Regions from separate parts of the Metabacillus sp. YM-086 genome, predicted to be linked through region 1. Evidence: riboswitches for the same ligand, from Rfam matches in the RefSeq annotation. Region 1 holds a riboswitch; each other region holds the start of a gene.
What was found. Region 1 has a riboswitch for S-adenosylmethionine ahead of ACEWK1_RS14695 (transporter substrate-binding domain-containing protein). Riboswitches for the same ligand answer to the same signal wherever they lie in the genome.
Positions count from the first base shown of each region.

Region 2: another riboswitch for S-adenosylmethionine. It lies ahead of ACEWK1_RS17390 (methionine ABC transporter ATP-binding protein); the one in region 1 lies ahead of ACEWK1_RS14695 (transporter substrate-binding domain-containing protein).
Region 3: another riboswitch for S-adenosylmethionine. It lies ahead of mtnK (S-methyl-5-thioribose kinase); the one in region 1 lies ahead of ACEWK1_RS14695 (transporter substrate-binding domain-containing protein).

Region 1 covers NZ_JBLUOI010000032.1:14,778-17,051, forward strand. Annotated here, with positions in the region: gene ACEWK1_RS14690 (amino acid ABC transporter permease) at 1-248, opposite strand, end outside; gene ACEWK1_RS14695 (transporter substrate-binding domain-containing protein) at 270-1,088, opposite strand; SAM riboswitch class I at 1,303-1,405, opposite strand; gene solA (N-methyl-L-tryptophan oxidase) at 1,593-2,274, shown strand, end outside.
Region 2 covers NZ_JBLUOI010000043.1:34,709-36,982, forward strand. Annotated here, with positions in the region: gene ACEWK1_RS17390 (methionine ABC transporter ATP-binding protein) at 1-990, opposite strand, end outside; SAM riboswitch class I at 1,095-1,201, opposite strand; gene ACEWK1_RS17395 (O-acetylhomoserine aminocarboxypropyltransferase/cysteine synthase family protein) at 1,397-2,274, opposite strand, start outside.
Region 3 covers NZ_JBLUOI010000002.1:49,996-52,269, forward strand. Annotated here, with positions in the region: gene mtnK (S-methyl-5-thioribose kinase) at 1-950, opposite strand, end outside; SAM riboswitch class I at 1,044-1,190, opposite strand; gene ACEWK1_RS01150 (carbon-nitrogen family hydrolase) at 1,348-2,136, opposite strand; gene ACEWK1_RS01155 (pyridoxal phosphate-dependent aminotransferase) at 2,242-2,274, shown strand, end outside.

The DNA of each region.
Region 1 (2,274 bases):
ACTTTTGGTATACCATAAAAAACAAGATAAATCTGCACCAACAATGGTGTACCTCTAATAAAAGAAACGTAAAAAGAAGAAATTGCCTTTAATACTGGAACTTGATAGATTTTTATAAGTGCTGTGGCAAGTCCAATAAATAAACTTATAATTAATGAGCCTACCGCAATGCCAATTGTAATTGGTAACCTTGCAACAATAGCAGGAAAGCTTTCTATTAAAAAACCAATATCTAATAAATTTTCCATTTTGAATTCCCTTCTTCAACCTTATTCAGGGATATATTCTCCACCAGTCCACTTTTTCGAAAGTTCAGCTAACGTTCCATCTTCTTTCAGTTGCTTAATAACAGGATCGACCAGTGCTTTTAATTCCTCACCCTGCTTCTCATCTTTAAATACAATTCCCATATCATCTTGAACGATAGGCTGTCCAACAATCTCTACATCAAGATCATATTTTTCCAAAACCGTATTAATCATGATTGGATCATTAACATAGGCATCAATGCGTCCATTTTGTACATCTTGTAAAATCTCTGAAGGAGTACCACTTTCGCTATATTTTAGAATAATGTCATTTTCAGCTTTCTTATTATGTTCTTCTAGCAAAAGCGTATAAGAATCGCCAGCCAACGCTCCGACCTTTTTACCCTCTAAATCTTCTATTGACTTAATATCTGTTCGACCAGATTTCACAACAATGACGGTTTCTGCAGCAAAATAAGATTCATCTGTAAATAAGTATTTCTCTTCACGTTCTGGTGTTTTTGCTATTTGATCTGCAACTGCTTGAATTTTATTTGATTCTAATGCAAGAAACATACTATCCCAAGGTGTAGCAACAAATTCAAACGTATAACCATCTAGCTTTTTATCAATTTCCTTCACTACGTCAATATCATATCCAGTAAGTTCATTGTTCTCATCAGCAAAAGCAAAAGGTGGATAATCATTTTGTGTTCCAACTAAAATGACTTTATCACCTGTTTCTTCTTTTGCAGTTTCTTTTGATGAACAACCACTTACTATTCCAGCTAAGCCTAATAGTGCAATCATCGGTACAAGTAATCGAGATTTTCTTTTCATTTCATTGACTCCTTTTTTCATTATGATGTAAATATTAATTCTCACTAAATTCATAGGAATAATAGTGCTATTATAACGAATAGAATTGGTATTGCAATGATTATTTTAAATTTTATGTAAATTTCGAATTATTATATACAGCAATTTAGTCTTCTCGGTTCTTTTATCAAACAAAAAAGCCTCCTTCAATCAGAAAGAGGCTTTTTCTATCTAAACCTTATCTCTCAGAATGAAACACTCTGCAGGAATTAGCACCTTTCATAAATGATGGTTGCTGGACGTCGTCGGGCCTGTCCCTCAGTCTCTCGTGATAAGATATTCAGTTTTTAGTATAGTATGATATTATTTAATATTAAGACTATTGTCAAACAATTTTTTATTAATATCCCATTTTTAGCAGAATTCCTATAAATTTAACCATTTAAAAGTCCAGGAATCTATTAAATTTTATTATTTTAAACATTGTAACATTACAACTGATGAAAGAGATAGGAGGCACATAGCTTGGAAAAGAAACACATTTTTGACGTAGCAATCATCGGTGCAGGAACGATGGGAATGGCAGCTGGTGCCTTTTTAGCACAACAGCAAGTAAAGACTGTGTTAATTGATGCCTTTGACCCGCCGCATAATCGTGGAAGCCACCATGGAGATACTCGAATGATTCGGCATGCCTATGGTGAAGGCAGACAGTATGTAAGCTTAGTTAAACGTGCTCAACAATTATGGGAGGATTTAGAAGCACAAACTGGCTATAAGATCTTTGAGAAAACAGGTGTTATAGGACTCGGACCAAAAGACTCTGCATTTCTACAGGAAACAATTGCTGCTGCAAATAAATATGAATTGCCATTAGAGGTACTTACTAGCAATGAGGTGAAGAGAAGGTGGCCGGGATTTTCTGTTCCAGAACATTTTATTGGATGCTTTGAAGCAGAATCAGGGTTCATTTATAGTGAAAATGCTATTCAAGCCTACAAAGAAATCGCTATTCATCATGGAGCACAGCTTGAGACAAATACTCCTGTTCAGCAAATTGAAACAGATCATAAATCTTTCGTTAAAATCATAACTGAAAATAAGGTGTTTTGGGCTAAAAAGGTCATTGTTACTGCTGGTGCATGGGCATCTAAGCTGTTGCCTGATTTAGTACTTCCTATTCAGCCAACTCGTAAGGCCTTTGGCT
Region 2 (2,274 bases), on a different contig from region 1:
TTCTCCAATATAAGCAACTGCACGGTTAATTTCATCAAGATCTCCATCTATATGCAAAAATAATGAACCATAAGAGCCATTTTGCGTTTGTGAAATTTTACCTTGTACAATATTCACTTCAATATTAAATTTCCTAATAATATTGCTAATCAATGGTCTTTCTGTACCTTCACCAACAAATGTTAGCTGAAGTACTTTTCCAGAACGATAATTTTCTAGTAGTAGGTCAATTGCTTCCTTCGTATCATCCGGCTCTGAGATTTGTTTAACGAACGTTTTTGTTATAGGTTTCTGAGGGTTTCTGAAAACATCCAATACATTTCCTTGTTCAACCACTTCACCATTTTCCATAACAGCTACTCGATGACAAATTTTACGAATGACATGCATTTCATGTGTAATTAATACGATTGTTAAGCCTAGTCGTTTATTAATATCAACAAGCAGGTCTAGAATTGAATCTGTTGTTTGGGGATCAAGTGCTGATGTAGCTTCATCACATAATAAAACCTTGGGATTATTCGCTAACGCTCTGGCAATCCCAACACGTTGTTTTTGACCACCACTAAGTTGAGAAGGGTATGCATTCTCTCTTCCTTCCAGTCCAACCAGCTTAATAAGCTCATCAACACGTTTAAGTCGTTTCGCTTTACTTACTCCTGCAATTTCTAAAGGAAATGCAATATTCTCTCTCACTGTTCTTGACCACAATAAGTTAAAGTGTTGAAAGATCATGCTTATTTCTAAGCGTGCTTTACGCAACTTTGTACCAGAAATTGAGCCAATCTGACTACCTGCCACAACGACTTCCCCACTAGTTGGTTTTTCTAGTCCATTTAACAAACGGATCAATGAACTTTTTCCGGCTCCACTATATCCTATAACTCCGAATATTTCACCTTTTTTAATTTCAAGGTTTACATTGTTAACAGCTTGAACAGAGCCGCTCTTTGTTTTATAAACTTTATTAACATTTGATAATGTTATCATTTTGTCACCTTCTTCCTTTATTCCTTTACTATTTTCTACCGTTCATTTTTTTACATATAAAAAACCTTCCTGCAAAATGAGCAGAAAGGCGCTTGAATACCTTTCTCTCATCTCTCAAAGCATCTGCTTTGTGTGAATTGGCACCATTTCAGAATGAACTGATGGTTGCCGGGCTTCATCGGGCACTTCCCTCCACCTCTCTTGATAAGAGTTAAATATTTGATTGTCTTTTTAAGTACGATTGTGATTGTATCATGTGTTGAAAATCAATGTCAATTATTTATTTTCTTAAAATAGCTTACTTTTTTCACTGTGATTTTACATTTCAAATATGAAAAGGGTTGCATTTATCTGCAACCCCTTTCAATATTATACAATAAATAATATTATTAGAATATTTCATTAATTAAGAATTTACTTTCTCCATTCCTTTTACACCTGTTGCTTCAAAAATAGCTTGATCTAAATCTTCTATTAAATCCTCTATATGTTCAATTCCTACTGATAAGCGGATCAAATCTTCTGTTACACCAGATTTCTTTAAATCTTCAACGCCTAGTTGTTGATGAGTTGTACTCGCAGGATGAATGATTAAGCTTTTCGCATCTCCAACATTTGCTACATGTGACCAAAGTTCAACGTTGTTAATAAGAGCTGCACCAGCCTCTCTTCCGCCCTTGATACCGAATACTACTACAGAACCAGCACCCTTAGGTAAGTATTTAGCAGCTAAGTCCTTCGCAGGGTGTTGGCTATTTTCAGGGTATAGAACCCACTCAACAGCTGGGTGACTTTCTAAATATTGCACCATTTTCCTTGCATTTGATACATGTTCCTTCATACGGACATGAAGGGTTTCTAGACCAAGATTAAATTGAAAGGCATTGTATGGGCTAATCGCTGGGCCTAAATCTCTTAATAACTGAACTCTCGCTTTAATAATATACGCTTGTTCTCCTAATGCTTCAGCATAAACTAAATCATGATAGCTAGGATCAGGAGTTGTAAACCCAGGGAATTTTGGACTATTCCAGTCAAATTTACCTCCATCTACAATGACTCCACCAAGAGTTGTACCATTCCCAAGCAACCATTTTGTTGCAGAATGAACAACAATGTCGGCACCATGATCGATAGGTCTGCATAGATACGGTGTGGCAAATGTGTTATCCACAATCAATGGAATTCCAGCTTCATGAGCAATTTCAGCAACTGCCTCGATATCAAGAACATCTAAGCTTGGATTTCCAATTGTCTCTGCAAAAATAGCTTTTGTTTTCGGAG
Region 3 (2,274 bases), on a different contig from region 1:
TCTAACTTCGTATATATTTCTAAACCATCATTATCCCATGATCTTGAAAATTCTCTTACAAACACATCCCAAGTTGTCTCTAAATGATGGAAAAGAATTTGTTGTTTATTCGTTTCTCGAGATAATGCATTAAAAAGTAAATTCGCAAATACTTGACCAACATCAAAGCCGATAGGACCGAAGTAAGCAAATTCAGGATCAATGATTTTTGTTTCTTGTTCATCTGCAAAAATACTTCCAGTATGCAGGTCACCGTGTAATAGTGCTTCAGCTTTTGTTAGAAAGATCTGTTTAAGTTTAGCAACCTCAACCTTTAATTCATTGTCCTGCCAAATTTGTTCTACATCATCTTGAAGTTCTGGCTCGTAATCGTTTGTTTCATGATCGAAGAAGGGATCAGTAAAAATAAGGTCTTCAGTTATTTTACAAAGATCAGGGTTGATGAATTGTTGAACCAATGATTTTTTATAATGTTGATCCATTCCATAATCAGATGTATAAAACAATGTTTTAGCAAGGAATTCTCCAACATGTTGAGATAATAGTGGTAAATCTTTTCCACTAATAAAGGCTGCTCTAGCAATTTCAAGATGTGATAGATCTTCCATGATTGTTATTGCTAATGATTCGTCTGAATAAAAAACTTTTGGTACATATTGTGGAACAAATTCCGCTTGCTTAAGAAGTGCATTTGTTTCGATTCTGGAACGATCAAGAGTTAGCGGCCAGCTTTCACCAACTACCTTCGCATATGGTAATGCTTGTTTAATAATGATGCTTTCTCCATTTTCTGGATCTTTCACCCTGAAAACTAAGTTTAAATTTCCATCGCCAATTTCATTGCATGTTAGTTGACTATTTTCAGAAAGCAGCTGTAATTTCTTTGCTAAGGCAATTGCTCCATTTTCAGTTAGTGGTTCGTAAATAGGTGATTTTTTATGTGCACACATTTATTTATCCTCCAATTTTTTGTTTTTGGAGGCTTTTCTAAAAAGAAAAGCCTCTTTCCAGATTGAAAGAGGCTTGAAGTCATTGCTTCGCACCTCTCATCTTTCAGAAAGATTTTCTTTCTGATGGAATTAGCACCGTGCCCAACTGGAAGTCCCAGGTATTATTTCATTTTAAGATGAAATATGGTCGGTTGCTGCGGCGTCATTGGGCCAAGTCCCTCTGCCAACTCTTGATAAGAGATTTTTTATTTAAAACATAAGTATATGTTTAGCATATTAAGTATTCGAAAAATTAATGCTTTTCTAGAAAAATATATCGCTTGATTAGGATATTACCAATGTTACTTTATCTTTGTCAATATATTATTGGGAATTGCCTAAATATTTGTGAAGTTTCTTATTGATAAAATTGTGGTAGGCGGTCATCAAAGATTGGGATTTGACTGCGTACCTTTTTGACAACTTCAGCGTCTATTTCGGCTGAGATCATTCCGGCTTTTTCGTTAGCTTCAGCTACTATCTCTCCCCATGGATCAATGATGAGAGAATGTCCTGCAAATTCATTATTTGGATCAGACCCAGCACGGTTACATGCAACAACATAACATTGATTTTCAATGGCTCTGCTTAGCAGTAGTGTTTTCCAATGATGAAGTCTTGGCATAGGCCACTCAGCAACAACAAATAATACTTCTGCACCTTTTGTTGTATGAGCGCGTATCCATTCCGGGAAACGGATATCGTAGCAAATGACTCCTGCACTTTTCAGTCCACCTATTTCAAATAACCCTTTTTCAGTTCCCGAAACTAAAAAATGATGTTCATCCATGAGTTTAAATAAGTGAAGCTTGCTATATTCATGGATAAACTCTCCGTTATTGTCCACAATATACATCGTATTTGTCACGCTATCTTTGCTTTTTTTTGCAATAGAGCCACCAACAAAGTGAACATTATACTTTTTTGCTAAGTTACTTAGGAATGTTTTTGTTCTCTCGCCATCATGATCAGCTATTTCATCAAGGCGAGTTAAATCATAGCCAGTTGTCCAAAGCTCAGGAAGGACAATGATGTTCGGTTTCTCTTGTTCGACTGCTAATGCCACTTTTTCTTCTACTTGCTCATAATTAAAATCAGGATCACCAAATTTAATATCAAGTTGAATACATGCAATGATAGGTTTCATTTTTTCAGTCACACCTTCATTTATAAATTTTTACTTTACAAGTTGCTTCTAACAATATATGATTTGTGACTAGAATTTCAAGAATTTTTTGAGTAGGTGTAGAAAATGAAAGTTTTTGAGCAATCCCATTTATTAAAT